Regions from separate parts of the Kitasatospora sp. NPDC088548 genome, predicted to be linked through region 4. Evidence: riboswitches for the same ligand, from Rfam matches in the RefSeq annotation. Region 4 holds a riboswitch; each other region holds the start of a gene.
The links. A riboswitch is a leader RNA that binds a small molecule or an ion and turns the genes downstream of it on or off. The one in region 4 is predicted to bind cobalamin.
Positions count from the first base shown of each region.

Region 1: linked by a shared signal. The riboswitch ahead of ACIP82_RS16735 (cobalamin biosynthesis protein) and the one ahead of ACIP82_RS20735 (peptidase) in region 4 are both predicted to bind cobalamin.
Region 2: linked by a shared signal. The riboswitch ahead of ACIP82_RS30915 (HoxN/HupN/NixA family nickel/cobalt transporter) and the one ahead of ACIP82_RS20735 (peptidase) in region 4 are both predicted to bind cobalamin.
Region 3: linked by a shared signal. The riboswitch ahead of ACIP82_RS21420 (ribonucleoside-diphosphate reductase subunit alpha) and the one ahead of ACIP82_RS20735 (peptidase) in region 4 are both predicted to bind cobalamin.

Region 1 covers NZ_JBIVMI010000011.1:152,636-156,838, forward strand. The annotation lists gene ACIP82_RS16730 (cobyric acid synthase) at 1-596, opposite strand, end outside; gene ACIP82_RS16735 (cobalamin biosynthesis protein) at 593-1,582, opposite strand; cobalamin riboswitch at 1,681-1,845, opposite strand; gene ACIP82_RS16740 (alpha/beta hydrolase family protein) at 2,126-3,241, shown strand; gene ACIP82_RS16745 (hypothetical protein) at 3,672-4,203, shown strand, end outside.
Region 2 covers NZ_JBIVMI010000030.1:87,708-91,910, forward strand. The annotation lists gene efp (elongation factor P) at 1-81, opposite strand, end outside; gene ACIP82_RS30910 (aminopeptidase P family protein) at 165-1,271, opposite strand; gene ACIP82_RS30915 (HoxN/HupN/NixA family nickel/cobalt transporter) at 1,355-2,530, opposite strand; cobalamin riboswitch at 2,562-2,755, opposite strand; gene ACIP82_RS30920 (metalloregulator ArsR/SmtB family transcription factor) at 2,837-3,220, shown strand; gene ACIP82_RS30925 (hypothetical protein) at 3,283-4,203, shown strand, end outside.
Region 3 covers NZ_JBIVMI010000016.1:127,007-131,209, reverse strand. The annotation lists gene ACIP82_RS21430 (glycoside hydrolase family 26 protein) at 1-403, shown strand, start outside; gene ACIP82_RS21425 (glycosyltransferase family 39 protein) at 400-2,100, shown strand; cobalamin riboswitch at 2,173-2,304, shown strand; gene ACIP82_RS21420 (ribonucleoside-diphosphate reductase subunit alpha) at 2,492-4,203, shown strand, end outside.
Region 4 covers NZ_JBIVMI010000015.1:177,142-181,344, reverse strand. The annotation lists gene ACIP82_RS20750 (SDR family NAD(P)-dependent oxidoreductase) at 1-98, opposite strand, end outside; gene ACIP82_RS20745 (nuclear transport factor 2 family protein) at 128-640, shown strand; gene ACIP82_RS20740 (flagellar hook-length control protein FliK) at 713-1,198, opposite strand; gene ACIP82_RS20735 (peptidase) at 1,236-2,315, opposite strand; cobalamin riboswitch at 2,418-2,547, opposite strand; gene mmsB (3-hydroxyisobutyrate dehydrogenase) at 2,655-3,545, opposite strand; gene ACIP82_RS20725 (enoyl-CoA hydratase/isomerase family protein) at 3,548-4,203, opposite strand, start outside.

The DNA of each region.
Region 1 (4,203 bases), on a different contig from region 4:
CGGAACTTGTTGACGAACCAGCCCGTCACATGGCGCTGGTCCTCGGCGGACAGCAGCGCCAGCGTCCCGTACATGGCGGCGAACACCCCGCCGCGGTCGATGTCCCCGACCACCACCACCGGCAGCCCGGCGGCGGTGGCCAGACCCATGTTGGCGATGTCCCGGTCGCGCAGATTGATCTCGGCGGGCGACCCGGCCCCCTCGCAGACCACCACGTCGTAGCGGCTGCGCAGGTCCGCCAGGCACTCCAGGGCCCGCTCCAGCAGCACCGGCTTGCGCTCGCGGTAGTCCAGCGCGCCCACCTCGGCGACCGGGCGGCCGAGCAGCACGACCTGGCTGCGGCCGTCCGCGCCCGGCTTGAGCAGCACCGGGTTCATCGCCGCCTCGGGCTCCACCCGGGCCGCCTGCGCCTGCATCGCCTGGGCGCGGCCGATCTCGGCGCCGCCGGCGGTGACGAAGGAGTTCAGCGACATGTTCTGCGCCTTGAACGGCGCCACCCGGACACCCTGCCGGGCCAGCCAGCGGCAGATGCCCGCGGTGACCACGGTCTTGCCGGCGTCCGAGGTCGTCCCGGCGACCAGCAGTGCGTTGCTCATGCGCTCCTCCTCTTCTTCCGTCCCAGGACGGTCCGGCTTCCTGTGGCGGCCCGGACCGCCGCGTGCCCGGCGACGGCCGTGCCCAGGGCCAGCAGGCCCACCCGGCGGGAGAGCCGGCAGGCCCGCTCGATGTCCTCCACCGTCACCGGCCGCAGCTCGCCGCCCAGCACCGGCCGGTGCTCCACCCGCTCCCCGTACGCGAGGGTGCCGCCCAGCCGCACGCCGACCGCGCCCGCGAACGCGGACTCGGCCTGGCCCGCGTTGGGGCTCGGGTGCGCGGAGCCGTCCCGGCGCCAGATCCGCCAGGCCGTCCGGGGTTCGGGCGCGGCGGCCACGGTGAGCAGCGCGGTCAGCCGGGCGCCCGGCCAGCCCGCCACGTCGTCCAGCCGGGCCGAGGCCCAGCCGAACCGGGCGTAGCGCGGCGAGCGGTGGCCGACCATCGCGTCCAGCGTGTTGACGGCGCGGAACGCCAGTAGCCCGGGCGTGCCCGCGAGCGCGCCCCAGACCAGGGCGTTCACCACGGCGTCGGCGGTGTTCTCGGCGACCGACTCGACCACCGCGCGGGCGATCTGCTGTTCGTCCAGCGCGCTCGGGTCGCGCCCGCACAGATGCGGCAGCCGTTCCCGGGCCGCCGTCAGATCGCCCGCGGCGAGCGAGCGGCCGATGGTCCTGGCCTCCCGGGTGAGCGAGGTGCCGCCGAGCACCGTCCAGGTCGCGGCGGCGGTCAGCGCGGCGCGGCCGAGCGGCCGCCGGCCCAGGGCGCGTTCGGCGGCCACCGCCCCGGCCGCGACGGTGCCCACGCAGAGCGCGGTGTAGGCGGTGCCGGCGGCGCGGTCGTCGCGCCAGAGCGTCTTCTCCAGCCGGCCCGCCGCGCTGCCGAAGGCGGCCACCGGGTGGCCGCGCCGGGGATCGGCGAAGCGGGCGTCGGCGAGATGTCCCGCGACGGCGCCCAGCGCGAAGGCGGCCGCGCGGGTCAGCGGGCGCACGGCGAAGGGCGGCAGAGGGGGCGGGCGGTCGGGGCAGCCTGCATCGCGTGCGTGTCCTCACTCAGGGTCCGCGCCCTGGATCGACGTACCGGCGGCGAGAGTCTCCTGGCTTCCGGGTCCGACACACCCCCGGAGCCTCCAGCGGCTTCTGACGGCCCGCCGATGGGCCCCTCCTGCCTGTTGGCGGGCAAGGAGGGAATTGATCCGAGCGTGCTCCCCGGTGACAGTGGCGGGACCGCGCCGGACTCGCACCGGCTTCCTCTGCATGCCTCCGTTTGGCTGAAGGATCCCATCACGCGGCCGAACCGGGAGTCAACCAAGGTCACGGAGGGGTTGGTCACACGGCCCGCCCGCGCGCCGCCTCCGCGGGTCGGTGTCGCGGGGGTGCGGAGAGGGCGCGATCGCCCGGCCGCAGGTGGAGGCCGCGGCCCCCGCTGTCCCGTCCGGCGTGACACCCGGTCGGCCCATGCCCGGTGGCCCCGGTCCGGTCCCGCGAGTGGACTGGTGGGTGCCCAGTCCGCGATCAACAGAGCGGGGAGCGATATGCGTTGGGGAACCGCGGCCGCCGTGGCGGCCGCCGCCGTCGGCACCGGGGCCGCCGTACTGCTGGCCGGGCGCAGGGCCGTCCAGCGGATGCTCCACCCGGCGGCCGTTTCCCGGCCGCAGGCGGGCCCCGTCACGGTGCGGAGCCTGGCCGTCGGGCGGGCCACCTTCACCCGCAGCCCGGAGAGCACCCGCCCCGGCCGCTGGGCCGTCGAGTGGGACGAGGGCGGCCACGCGGTGGTCGACGAGATCCTGCACGCCGACGAACAGGGCGTCACCCGCCGACTGGTCCGCGCCGACCGGGGCGCCCTGACGCCCGGCACCGAGGTCCGCTTCACCCCCCGGGTCCACCTCGGCGACCCGACCGGCGCGCTCGGCCTGCCCTACGCCGAGACCGCCGCCGAGGGCGAGCTGGGCGCCCTGCCCGCCTGGCGGCTCGACGGCAAACGCGGCACCTGGGTGATCCTGGTGCACGGCCCGGGCGCCGACCGGCAGCAGACGCTCCCGGTGCTGCCCGTGCTGCACCGTCTCGGTCTGCCCGCCCTCGCCGTCACCTACCGGGGAGACCGGGGCGCGCCGGCCGCGCCGGACGGCCTCGACGACTTCGGCGAGACCGAGTGGCGGGACGTCGAGGCGGCAGTGCGGCTGGCCCTGGACAGCGGCGCCGGCCGGGTCGTGCTGCACGGCTGGTCGCTCGGCGCCACGATGGTGCTGCAGACCGCCGCCCGGTCCGCCTGGACCTCGGCGATCAGCGGCCTGGTACTGGACTCCCCGGTGCTCGACCGGCCGGTCTTCGCCCGCCGGGGCGCCACCCGGGCCGGGTTCGGCCGTACGGCCGCCGGGCCGGGCGCGCTCGCCGCCGAGGGCCGGACCGGGGTGGACCTGGCCGACTTCGCGCGGCTCGCCGAGGGCACCGACCTGCGGGTGCCCACCATGGTGCTGCACAGCCCCGACGACCCGGTGGCGCCCTGGCGGGCCGCCGCCCGGCTCGCCGACCGCCGCTTCGACCTGGTCAGCCTCCAGGCCTTCCCCGGCGCCGACCACGCCGCCCTCTGGAACGCCGACCCCGACCGCTATGAAGAGCTGTTGCGCCGCTGGCTCACGCCGTTGCTCTGACGACGGCTCCGGCCGGCCGTCCGGCAGCTCCCTCCGGCCCGGCCGGCCGACCGCTCTGACCTGGCGTGTTCGCGTCATGCAGATCCGGCCAGGCGGTTTGGCCTCTGTTGCCCGATCTTGTCGACCCGCCGCGACCGCCCTTCCGGAGTCCGTGGCCAACCGGATGTGACAGAAGGCCGGTACAAGGGGAAGACTGCTCGACGTGACGTCTCGGAACCCGCGCGACCGTGATGCCCCGCTCCCGCCGACGATCGGTACCGGTGCGACGGTGACCCGTCTCCCCGGAACGGCCCACCGCCCCGCCGGCATCAGGCCGGGCGCTCCCGGCGTACCCCGCCGACGAGGCCCCGCACCCGCTCCCGGCCGAGGCCGGGTCCCCGTACCGGAGGGCTTCCCGGCCCCCGCCGAGCTCGCTCCGCTGGCCCGTCGGATGCTCGTCGACGCCGTCCGGATCGCCCGCTGGGCCGGCGAACTCTCCGAGGTCGACAAGCGCGGCGAACTGCTCCCCGAGGACGCCCGCGCCGCCGGCCGGGCACTCGCCATGACGGTGGGCGCCGCGGCCCGGGCCTGGGGCCAGGCCCTGCTGGTCGGCCTGGTCGAGGCCAGGGACGGCGGCGCCGCCCCCGGCTGGCGCCTGCACGCCTGGGAGCACGACGACGAGGCCGTGGTCCGCGGCTGGTCGGCGCTGTTCGACGCCTGGACGCTGCTCGCCCCCGTCCCGCCCGCCGCGCTGCGCGGCGTCTTCGCGGTGCTCGCCGGGCAGGCCGTCGACCAGGCGCCGCAGCTGCTCTCCTTCCTGCACCTGGTGGCCGGCCCGGTCGCCGACAGCGAACTGCTGGAGCTGCTGCGCCGGGGCCTGGACGAGCGCCGGGTCGGCGGTGGCGCCGGTGCGCTGGGCCTCTCGCCCATCCCGCACGCCGCCTCCGCCGTGTCCGCCGTCCGCGGCACCTGCCGCGAGCCGC
Region 2 (4,203 bases), on a different contig from region 4:
CTGGAACTCGACGACGGACCAGAGCTTGCCGCCCTCCAGCTTGAGGACCATGCCGTTCTTGAGATCGTTCGTGGAAGCCACGGGCGCACTAACTCCTGGATATAGCTGTCAAGGAACCAAGGGTTGCGTCCTGCCGCCCGCAGCAGCCGCCGGGCGGCCGCGGGTCACAGGGCGAGGAGCTCCTTGGTGGTGATGGTGAGCAGCTCGGGCCCGCCCTCTTCGAGGGGGCGCACCACGAGCGTGTCCTCGATCCGGACACCGCCCTTACCCGGGAGGTGGACTCCCGGGCCGACGGTGACCGGCACGCGGCTGTCCAGTTTACCCATGTCCGACGGGCCCAGGCGCGGCGCCTCCCGGATCTCCAGCCCGATGCCGTGCCCGACCGGGTGCGGGGAGGGCTCGGTGTGCCCGGCCGCCTGGAGGATCGCCCGGGCCGCCTGGTCGGGTACGCACTGCTCGACGCCCGGCCCGAGCGCCTCCCGTCCGGCCCGTTGGGCCCGGAACACCAGCCGGTGCAGCTCGACCTGCCAGGGCGCGGGGGCGGCGCCGATCACGAAGGTCCGGGCGGTGGAGACGCCGTAGCCCCGGTACTGGGCGCCGAGCACGACGGTGAGGAAATCGCCCTCCTCCACCCGGCGGTCGGTGGGCTGGTGGGCCTGCTGGCCGGAGTGGCTGCCGGTGCCGACCGAGACCGGGAAGGCCGCCCGGTCCGCACCGTGGTCGATCATCCGGCGCTCCAGCTCCATCGCCAGGTGCCGTTCGGTGCGGCCGACCAGGATCGACTCCAGCAGTTCGCCGAGCGCCTGGTCGGCGATCTCGGCGGCGATCCGCAGGTCGGCGATCTCGTGCTCGTCCTTGACCACCCGCAGCCGCTCGACCACCGGTCCGAGGCCCGCCAGTCTGACCCCCTCGGCGAGGCCCGCCACCGACCGGTGCCGGGTGACCGTCAGGTCGTGCTCCTCCACCGCCAGGTCGTCCACGCCGAGCCGCCCGGCGGCCGCGGCGGCGGCCAGCGCGGTGTCCTCCCCCGCCGCGACCGGGACCTGGGTGAGGTCCTCGCCGAGCAGGTGCTCCCCGGTGTCGTCCGGCGGCAGGTCGTCCGGCAGCGCCAGCAGCGCCCGCTCCCGGGTGAGCAGCAGCGTCGCCCCGCAGGGCGCGCACCCGGTCAGATAGCGCACGTTCGCCGGCCTGGTGATCAGCGCCGCGTCGGCCCCGGTCGCACCGCAGTGCTCCCTCAGCCGCTCCCGCCGACCCGCGTACGCATCAGCCATGCGTCGAGCCTACGGAGCGCCGCCCCGATCCGCCCGTCGGGCGGGCCCGACCGGGCCGGGGCCGGGGCCGGGCCGCGCCCGGCTCAGGCCTTGGCCTCCGTGGCCTCCGTGGTCTCGGCGGCCTCCCCGGCCGGCGTCGGCCGGGCACCCGCGTGCTGGGTCTGCGGGGACCAGCGCCGCTCCACCCCGGCCAGCCGCCAGTAGGCGATCGCCGCGACCCAGACCACCACGAACAGGCCGACGATCACATAGCCGACGTTGTCCAGCGAGAGGTCGGCGATCCACCCGCTGACCGGGTCGGTGAGGTCCAGCTTCTCGTGCAGCACCCCGACCAGCTCGATGGTGCCGATGATGAACGCCACCGCGATCGACAGCCCAGTGATGGTCAGGTTGTAGTACACCTTGCGCACCGGATTGGCGAACGCCCACTGGTACGCGAAATTCATGAACGTCCCGTCCAGCGTGTCGAACAGGCTCATCCCCGCCGCGAACAGCAGCGGCAGGCAGATGATCGCGTACCAGGGCAGACCGGCCGCCGCGCCGGAGCCGGCCATCACCATCAGGGTCACCTCGGTCGCGGTGTCGAAGCCGAGGCCGAGCACCATGCCCACCGGGAACATCTGGCCGGGCCGGGTGATCGAGCGGGTCGCCCGGTTCAGCACCCGGGCGAGGAAGCCGCGCGCGTTGAGGTGCTCCTCCAGCTCAGCCTCGTCGTACCGGCCGGCCCGCATCGACCGGAACACCTTCAGGATGCCGAGCAGGGCGGCCAGGTTGAGCGCGCCGATCAGGTAGAGGAAGGCACCGGAGGCGGTGGTGCCGACCACGCCCAGCCACTTGTGGGTGGTGGAGTCGTCGTCCATCAGCGTGTTGGCCAGCTGCGCCCCGCCCGCCACCAGGGCGGCCATCAGCACCACCATCGAGGAGTGCCCGAGCGCGAACCAGAAGCCCACGGAGACCGGCCGCTTGCCGTCCGCCATCAGCTTGCGGGTGGTGTTGTCGATCACCGCGATGTGGTCGGCGTCGAAGGCGTGCCGCATGCCGAGGGTGTAGGCGGTGATCCCCAGGCCCACACCGAAGACCTGGGTGCCGACCGTGTACTCGTGCGGTGCCACCAGGAATATGAGCGTCCCGAACGCCGCCACGTGCATGGCCAGGATCACCCCCATCAGCCCGGCCGTGCGGATGGTGTCCTGGCGTTTCCAACGGAAAGTGGGCAACACCGGCGGTGTCGCCGGGGTGGCGGTTTCGGGCAGGGTCATCTTCGGATCACGCTCCAGCACCTCGTGGAATGGCTTCGTGAGATGCCGTGGCCGGTCTCCTGGCTTACGGGGCTTCCGTACCCGCCTTCCCAGGCGCGCGAGGCGCCCAGTGGCGTCGTGGGTACGGACGACTCCCCCCGATCACAGTGGCGAGGGCCGCTCCGGACTGGGATCCCTGAGGATCCGTCACCGGTATTCCCGAGCACCACGGCGGGGAACACCGTAGGGCCCGTGGGACACCCTTGCAAGGCTGCGCACCTGCGCAGGTGTTCAGAATCACAGGACGCGGACTGCAAGAATGGGGCCATGCATCTCGTACCGGCCGACCGCGCGGGCCACCGCACCATCGACGGACACCGGGTCTGCGAGGCCATCGCCGCGATCGGCGACACCGCGCACGTCCGGTCCTGGGCCGAGCGGTTCTCGCTGCTCGCCGACCCCGGGCGGCTCGCCCTGCTGCTCGCCCTGCACCGGGCAGGCCCGCTCGCCGTCACCGACCTCGCGGTCGCCACCGGCATGCGTGACCCGGCCGTCTCCCAGGCCCTGCGCCTGCTGCGCACGGCCGGCGTGGTCAGCGGCGACAAGGACGGCCGCGTGGTGCGCTACCGGCTCGTGGACGACGGCATGCGCCCCCTGCTGGACTCGTGTGCCGCCGCCGAGCACCACGAGCCCTCCGCGGCCGCCGGCTGACCGTCCCTCGGGGACAGCCGGACAACCGCCCCCGGCCAGGGGCGGTTCAGTACGATCTTCGTGTGCCGTTCCGCCCGCAGGCCCGCGCCTGGCCCGATGACGACCGCTGGGACACCCGGCCCGTCAGGGCCCGCGTGCTGGCGGTCGCCCGCACCCTCACCTCCGCCACCCGGGTACTGGACGTGCTCACCCTGCTGCGCGGCCAGGACGGCATCCACCTCTACCTCACCGTCAACCCCGGCTCCGCGTTCGCCACCGGGCTCGACGGCTTCCTCGCCGGCCTCACCGGCATCACCGTGCTGGACTGGCGCGAGGCCACCCGGCGGCGGTTCGACCTCGCGGTCGCCTGCGCGGTGCACCGCTCGATGGCCCGGCTGAAAGCCCCGCTGATCGTGCTGCCGCACGGTGCCGGCTACAACCGCCTGGTCACCCAGTCCACCGGCGACACCGTCTCCGCCGCCGGCCTCTCCCGCCGCGAACTCACCCACTGGGGGCGGGTGTTCCCCGCGGTGATCGGCCTCTCCCACGAGGAGCAGCTCGACCGGCTGCGGATCTCCTGCCCCGAGGCCCTGCCCCGCGCACGCGTGGTCGGCGACCCGTGCTTCGACCGGATGCTGCGCAGCCTGGACGGCCGGGACGGGTACCGCGCCGCGCTGGGCGCCGTGGACGGCCGCCGCCTCGTCGTCGTCAACTCGACCTGGAGCGAGCACTCCCTGTTCGGACGCCACCCCGACCTGCCGCTGCGTCTGGTCGGCCGGCTCCCCGCCGACGAGTACACCGTCGCCGTCGTCCTGCACCCCAACATCTGGGCCCGGCACGACCCCGCGGCGCTGCTCGCCACCGCCGAACGGTCCGGACTGCGGCTCGTCCCGCCCGACCAGGGCTGGCAGGCCGCCCTCGTCGCGGCCGACTGCCTGATCGGCGACCACGGCTCGGTCTCCTTCTACGGCGCCGCCCTGGAACGCCACACCCTGCTCGTCGCC
Region 3 (4,203 bases), on a different contig from region 4:
CTGGAGCCCGAACATCACCGACCCCGCGCCCAACACCCGGCTGGCGCCGTACTACCCCGGCGACACCTACGTCGACTGGGCCGGCATGACCGGCTACTTCACCCGCACCGGCCCGAAGACCTTCGACACCCTGTACGGGCCCACCATGGCCGAGATCCGCACCTTCAGCAAGAAGCCCTTCTTCATCAGCGAGACCGCCTCGGAGCAGGGCAAACGCCAGCGCGCGGACATAGACCAGCTCTTCTCCGGCCTCGAAGCGCACGACGACGTCATCGGCTTCGTCTGGTTCAACATCGTCAAGCGGGCGGACTGGCGCGTCGAGGCCGTCCCGGACACCCTCGCCGCCTTCAGGCAACGCGTGGCCGACCCCCGCTACGGCTTCGACATCAGGAACCCACGATGAGCGCGGCCTCCGAGCCACCCCTGACCCCGGACAGCCCCGTCCCTGCCCCCGGCGGCACCGCGACGCGCGCCGGGAGCAGCCGCCCCCGGCCGGACGCGGACACCCTGCCCCGGCCCGCCGCCGAGCGGGGCACCGCCGCCCCCGAGGACGACAACCAGGCCGTCGAGCTGGCGCCGTACACCATCCCGCAGGTCCCCGCGATCGGCTGGGACCCGGCCCCCAGCCCCCGGCGCCGCTGGATAGCCCGCGGTCTGCTGCTCGCCGTGCTGATCGTCCAGGCCGCGCTCTCGCTGCGCCTGCTGGCCGCCGCGCACCCCGACGAGGCCGCGACCATGGTGGCCGGCCGCCAGCAGCTCGCCCACCTGCTGCACGGCACCGCCGTCACCTCCGACCTGGTCGGCCGGACACCCGGCTCGCCCTGGCTGTACCCGCCGCTGGCCGGCGCCGCCGCCAACGCCAACGGCATCTTCGGCGCCCGGGTACTCAGTCTCTGCTTCGCCCTGCTGACCACCGTGCTGCTGTACTCGCTGACCCGCCGGCTCTTCAACGAGCGGGTGGCCATCTGCTCCATCGCCGCCTACGCGGTGGTGCAGTCGACCGTCGTCGTCGGCTTCTACGCCGCCCCCGAGGCGCCGGCCGTTCTTCTGGTCGCCCTCGCGGCCTGGATCACGGTGTTCACCGCCCGCCGCCCGGTGGCCCTGGTCCTGCTCGCCGCACCGGCCGCCGCCCTCGCCTGCGCGGTCGCGTACGCCTCGACGCTCGCCATGCCCGCCCTGGCCGCCCTCGCGCTGGCCACCGCCTGGCCGCACCGGCGGCTCGGCCCGGCCGCCCTGCGCGCGCTGCTGCTCGCCGCCGGCACGGCCGGCGCGCTGCTCCCCTTCGGCGTACTCGGCACGATCGCGGGATGGTCCCCGGCCCGCGGCCAGGCCGGCCGCACGGTCGGCGGGATCCTCCTGGACACCGTCCAGTGGGGCGGCCTGTTCACCGTCCTGGCGGTGGCCGGCACGATCGCCTACGTCCGCCGCGAGCAGATGCACGAGTCCCCGGAGAACGGCGGCGTCACCACCACCCGGGCCCAGCGCGCGCTGCTGGGCACCGCGCTGACCGCCACCGCGCTGCTGGTCCCGGCGATCCACCTGGCGCTGGGCTCCTCCGGGGCGATGTTCCGCCACCTCGGCTTCGGGATGCTGCTCGCCGCCCCGCTGGCCGGGGTCGGCCTCACCCGGCTGGTCGGCGCGCACTTCCGCCACCCGCAGCTGGGCATCCTGGTGTGGGTCGCCCTGCTCGCGCTGGGCCTCGAACAGTCCGCGCTGCGCTACCAGAACGGGCCAGACTCCGGGCGGCTGCTCGCCGTCCTGCGGGTGCACGCCGAACCACAGGGCCGCTACCTCACCGAGGTCGACGGACTCGCCGAGTACTACCTGGGCACCGTCAGTACACCTGAGCAGTGGGTCTCGGCGCGCAACGGGACCGACTACCGGGACGCCGCCGGGGTGCAGCACCACGGCGACGACGGCAGCGCGGCCGCCATCCGGGACGGCTGGTTCACCATGGTCGTCCTCGACAGCACCGCGCCGGCTGCCACGGACCGCGCCCTGGCGGCCGCTCTGGCCGCCGGCGGACAGTACCGGCTGATCGCCCAGTTCACCTCGCCGACGGGCGACTCCAGCACCTACAAGGTCTACCTGAAGCACTGACGCCCCGCCGAGCCTGTCCGGGCTCGCGACACGACGGCCACAACATATGGTGCCGCCACAGTCGACCGCCACTAGATGTATGCTCACTCCTGCTGTCGACGCAGGGGAACCCGGTGCGAGTCCGGGACTGCCCCGCAGCGGTGTGCGGGCCTCTGGAAGCAGGGCCCGCGAGTCCGAGTACCTGCCGGCGGCGTGCCACCGGCCTCCCCGCAGAGGCCCCGAAGCACTGCACCACGTCCGGGCCTCGCGGGCGGGCCGGGGATGACACTGTCGCGCGACGCCACCGGGCGTTCGCGCCGTGCTCCCCTGCCCCGAACGGTCCGGCACCCCGATGCACCGACGCCGATCGCCGCCAGGAGAGAGCGCCTTGACCACCGCTGCCTCAGCCACCCTGCCCGCCCAGGGTTCCAGCTTCGCCCCCGTCGACCCGACGGTCTCCGACCCCGGCGGTGCGCTGCTCCGGCTGCTGACCGACCGCAGCGCCGATCTCCCCCAGGTGGACCCCGGCCATGTCGCCGCCGCCGCGCTGCGCGGCCGCCACGCCGGCTCGGACTTCGCCGAGCTGCGCGGGCTGGCCGTGGACGCCGCCGCGTCGATGATCGCCGAGGACCCGCAGTACTCGAAGCTGGCCGCGCGCCTGCTCGCGCTGGAGATCGTCGACGAGGCGGTCAGCCAGGGCTCGGTCTCCTTCTCCGCCTCGGTCGCGGTCGGCCACGCCGAGGGCCTGATCGGCGACACCACCGCCGCCTTCGTCGCCAAGCACGCCGCGACCCTGGACGCGCTCGTCGACCCGCGGGGCGACGACCGCTTCGAGTACTTCGGCCTGCGCACCGTGCAGTCCCGCTACCTGCTGCGCCACCCGATCACCCGCAAGGTGGTCGAGACCCCGCAGCACTTCCTGCTCCGCGTCGCCAGCGGCCTGGCGGTCGGCGACAACGAGCAGTCGGTGCGCGAGGTGGCCGAGCTGTACGGCCTGATGAGCCGGCTGGAGTACCTGACCTCCTCCCCGACCCTGTTCAACTCCGGCACCCGGCACCCGCAGATGTCGAGCTGCTACCTGCTCGACTCCCCGCTGGACAACCTGGACTCGATCTACTCCCGGTACGCCCAGATCGCCCGTCTCTCCAAGCACGCCGGCGGCATCGGCCTGTCCTACTCGCGGATCCGCTCGCGCGGCAGCCTGATCCGGGGCACCAACGGCAAGTCCAACGGCATCGTCCCGTTCCTGCGCACCCTCGACTCCTCGGTCGCCGCCGTCAACCAGGGCGGCCGCCGCAAGGGCGCGGCCTGCGTCTACCTGGAGACCTGGCACGCGGACATCGAGGAGTTCCTGGAGCTGCGCGACAACACCGGTGAGGAGGCGCGCCGCACGCACAACCTCAACCTGGCGCACTGGATCCCGGACGAGTTCATGCGCCGGGTCAACGCCAACGCCGACTGGTCGCTGTTCTCCCCCGCCGACGTGCCCGAGCTGGTCGACCTCTGGGGTGCCGAGTTCGACGAGGCGTACCTGAAGGCCGAGCAGTCCGGCAAGGCCGTCCGCACCATCCCCGCGCAGACCCTGTACGCCCGGATGATGCGCACCCTGGCGCAGACCGGCAACGGCTGGATGACCTTCAAGGACGCCTCCAACCGCGCCGCCAACCAGACCGCGCTGCCCGGCCGCACGGTGCACAGCTCCAACCTCTGCACCGAGATCCTGGAGGTCACGGACGACTCCGAGACCGCCGTCTGCAACCTCGGCTCGGTCAACCTCGGCGCCCACGTCGCCGCCGGCGCCACCGCCGACGACCTGCTGAACGCGCTGGACTGGGACCGCCTGGACGCCACCGTCCGCACCGCCGTCACCTTCCTCGACCGCGTGGTGGACATCAACTTCTACCCGACCCCCGAGGCCGGTGCCTCCAACTCCCGCTGGCGCCCGGTGGGCCTCGGCGTGATGGGCCTGCAGGACGTCTTCTTCCAGCTGCGGATCGACTTCGACTCCGCCGAGGCGAAGCGGCTCTCCACCCTCATCGCCGAGCGCATCATGCTCACCGCGTACGAGCGCTCCAGCGAGCTGGCCGAGCAGCTGGGCCGCCACGAGGCGTACGGCGAGACCCG
Region 4 (4,203 bases):
ACGCGCATCCCTCGTGCGGCCAGAAGGCGCGCGGTGGCCGCACCGATTCCGCTGCCGGCCCCTGTCACCAATGCCACCCTGCCGGTCGCCCCGGTCATGGGACCACTCCCTGTCTGTCATTGTCATCGTGGGCCGCCGGGATGACCGTCCGGAAACCATGCTCGGCGGCGGGACCGCCGCCGGGGTTACGGTGGTCGGCAGGAGGCCGGCACACCGGATGTGCGCCTCGTCCGACACCGCTGTGATCGGAGGGAACACGATGGGGCACCAGGAGACCCGAGCGGCGCTGGATCGGCACTGGGCAGCGTCCGCCGCGGGGGACCAGGACACCGAGCACGAGATCTACCACGACGACGTCATCGTTGATTATCCCCAGTCGGGTGAGCGCATCCACGGCCGCCACAACCTGCAGGCGCTGCGCTCACACCACCCGGCCAGGCTCGGCTTCACCATCCGCCGGATTCTCGGCAGCGGGGACCTCTGGATCACCGAATACGTGCTCGACTACGACGGAAAACCGGTACCCACCGTCAGCGTGATGGAATTCCGCGATGGAAAGGTCGCCCGCGAGACCCAGTATTTCGCGGATCCGTTCGCTCCGCCCGCCTGGCGTGCCCAATGGGTGGAGCCGGCACCATGACGGGCCTCCTGGTGCTCCAGCCGGATTTCTCCGTTCCAGCCGGAGCACCGAGGCGGATCGGCCCGGTGGGGATCAGGGCGCGGTGATACCCGGCTGGGCACCGGCACCGAAGGACCAGCCCTCGACGTCCCCGGGGGCCGGGTCGTAGCTTCCGGCGCCCAGCGAGCTGTACGACCACGGGCCGCCGTGCTGGGCGTGCCAGTACGACCAGTAGGCGGTGCCGGTGGGGTTGGTGCAGGTGGCGGGGAGAGCGTTGATCTTGCAGACGAAGCCCGGGTAGCGCGGGTGGAAGGCGTACGGGAAGCCGGCGCCGGTCAGTGCGGCCAGGCCGCTGGCCGGGTCGCCGGGGGCGCAGCCGGTCTCGATTCCGCCGCCGAGCGCGGTGAAGTCGACGACGACGGTCACGCCGGTCGTACCGGTGCAGGCGGTGGCACTCGCCCGCGGCGCCTGGGCGGCGGAGACGCCGAGCAGGCCGGCGGTCAGGGCCGCGACGGCGGCGACCGAACCGACGGTGCGGCGGATCCGGCGGGCCGGGGCCGGGGCAGGGGTGCGGGTCATCGAAAGGCTCCTCACGGGATCGGCGGTTTCGGCGGTTTCAGCGGCCGGCCGGTGCCGGGCAGGCCAGGACCGGGGCTGCCGGGCGCGCGCCGTGGGCGGAGAGGGCGGCCAGCGGGGTGCCGGACAGACCCAGGACGGCCTGCGCGGTGGCCCGGGCTCCGTTGGCCTGGCTGAACCCGGACGCGTCGTACGCGACCGCGCCGCGGACGGCGGCGTCGGCGGCGCAGTCCTGCTGGAGCTTGACCAGGCTGCTCCAGCCCTTGAGACCCGCGCCGAGCCGTCCGGTGGACAGCAGGGCCTGGGTGGCTAGTCCGGTGGTGTTGGCGTTGGAGGTGGTCGCGCCGGCTGCGGCGAACCCCCCGTCGGTGTTCTGGTGGGCGGTCAGCCGGCCGAGTCCGGCGTTCGCCTTGGCGGTGCGGCCGGTGGCGGCAAGGGCCTGGACGGCGAGCGCGGTGGCGTCCGGGTCGCCCGCGCAGGTGGTCTGGCCGAAGGCGACGGGGAAGCCGCCGTCCGGGCACTGGCTGCCGGCGAGGAAGTCGACGGCGGCGGCCGGGGCGCCGTCCGGGGTGCGCTGGAGGGCGATCACCGCCAGGGACTGGCCGAAGGCGTTGCTGTAGTCGCCCCACTGGGAGCGGTCGGAGAAGCGGCCGCTCGGGCTCTGGAGCGAGCGGAGCCGGGCCGGGAGGTCGACACCGCCGAAGCCGTGGACGTCCTCGCCGCGGACCTCGGCGGCGAGCAGCAGCTTGGCGGTGGCCCCGGCGTACGCCTCGGTGGTGCCGTCGCCGAGGTAGCCGCTGATGATCCCGGGCTGCGCGAGCCAGGCGGTGGCCTTCGCGGCGGCCTGGTCGGAGCTGTGGGAGGCGGCGAAGGCCAGCACGGCGTCGATGGTCAGCCCCTGGTCGGGGTAGGCGGTGCCGTCGAAGACGGTCTCGAAGTGGTCTCCGTCGACGAGTTGGCGGGCGAGCCAGCCGGCCGCGGCGGCGTCGGGACGGACGGTCGCCGAGACCGGAGCCGGAGCCGGGGCCGGGGCCGCCTGGGCGGCGGACGCCGGAAGCACGGCGGTCAGGACGAGCGCGGGTATCGCGAGCAGACCGAGGGAGCGGCGGAGCGTGGGCATGGGACGCCTTTCCGGGCCCGGGCGCACGGGGTCCCCGCCCGGCCGCCGGTGCGGAACCGGGCAGCCCTGGGAACTCCGGCCCGCAGACCACGACGGGAGGAGGGAACACACGCCTCCGCCGACGGGTCCTCGGGCTCGCCGCCGACAGCCGTCGGCGGCCTACCGTTGCGGGTCAGCGCCGGACTCGGACCGGACTTCCCCCAGCGGCGGAGTCAGTACATGACGGCTCATCATGTCGGTCGTGCGGAGAAGGGGTCAAGGGCCGGCCACTCGCCGGCCCCGACCCCGACCCCGGCCTCACGGGTCAGAACACCTCCGCCAGGACCGGCTCGTGGCCCGTCACTTCGCGCTCTCCCTGATGGTGTTGATGACCGCCGAGAAGTCCAGCCCGGCACCCTGGTCCGCGGCGAACCCGGCGTACAGCTCGGCCGCGTGGGAGCCCAGTTCCACCGGAACACCGGCGGCCTTCGCGGCGTCGGCGGCCAGGCCGAGGTCCTTGGCCATCAGCGCGGCGGCGAAGCCAGGCCGGTAGTCCCGGTTGGCGGGGCTGGCGGGCACCGGACCGGGCACTGGACAGTTGCTGGTGAGCGCCCAGCACTGGCCGGAGGCGGTCGAGACCACGTCGAACAGCGCCTGGTGGCTCAGGCCGAGGTGCTCGCCGAGGACGAAGGCCTCGCTGACGGCGATCATCGAGATCCCGAGGATCATGTTGTTGCAGATCTTCGCGGCCTGCCCGGCGCCGGACGGGCCGCAGTGCACGACCTTGCGGCCCATCGCCTCCAGGACCGGCAGGGCGGCGGCGAAGTCCGCCTCCGCCGCGCCGACCATGAAGGTGAGGCTCGCGGCGCTCGCACCGGTCACACCGCCGGAGACCGGCGCGTCCAGCGCCCGGTGGCCCGCCGCGAGGGCCGCCGCGTGCGCTTCGCGGGCGTCGGCCACGTCGATGGTCGAGCAGTCGACGAACAGGGTTCCGGGCTCGGCCGCGGCCAGCAGTCCGCCGTCCCGGTAGAGGTCGAGGACCTGGCGGCCCGCGGGCAGCATGGTGATCACCAGCTGCGCGTCGGCCACGGCGGCCGGCGCGGAGGCGGCGGCCGGCACGCCGGCCGCCTCGGCGCGGCGCAGGGCGTCGGGGTCGAGGTCGAAGCCGGTCACCCGGTGGCCGGCCCTGACGAGGTTCGCGGCCATCGGGCCGCCCATGTTGCCCAGTCCCACGAAGGCGATCGTGCGGATGGTCACCAGCGTTCCTCCCATGCGGTGGTGGTGCCGAGGCCCAGCTCCTGCGGGCCCAGCGGGGTGAAGAAGCGGTCCACGTCGTCCTCGGTCACGGCCTCCAGGGCCGGTGGCGACCAGCGTGGGGAGCGGTCCTTGTCGATCACCTGGGCCCGGACGCCCTCGACCAGGTCGGGCGAGCGCAGGGCCGCGCTGGAGACCCGGTACTCCTGGTCCAGGACCTGCTCCAGCGGGCCGAGCCGGCGGGCCCGGCGCAGCGAGCGCAGGGTCACCTTGAGGGCGGTGGGCGACTTGGCGGCGATCTGCTCGGCGGCCTCCTTCGCCGCGCCCTCCCCGCTGGCGCGCAGGCGGTCGAGGATCTCCTCGACCGTGTCGGCGGCGTAGCAGTGGTCGATCCAGTCGAGCTGTGCGGCGAGCGGGCCGGCGGGGACGGGAGCGGCGTGGCGGTGCACCGCGGCGGTGACCTCCTCCTCGGTGAGCGCGGCGAGGAACGACGGCAGCTTCGCGGCGGGGACGAGGAGGTCGGCCAGTCCGCACAGCAGCGCGTCGCCCGGTCCGGCGGTCGCGGCGGTGAGTGCGAGGTGGGTGCCGAGTTCGCCCGGGGCGAGGGCGAGCAGGTAGGTGCCGCCGACGTCGGGGACGAAGCCGATGCCGGTCT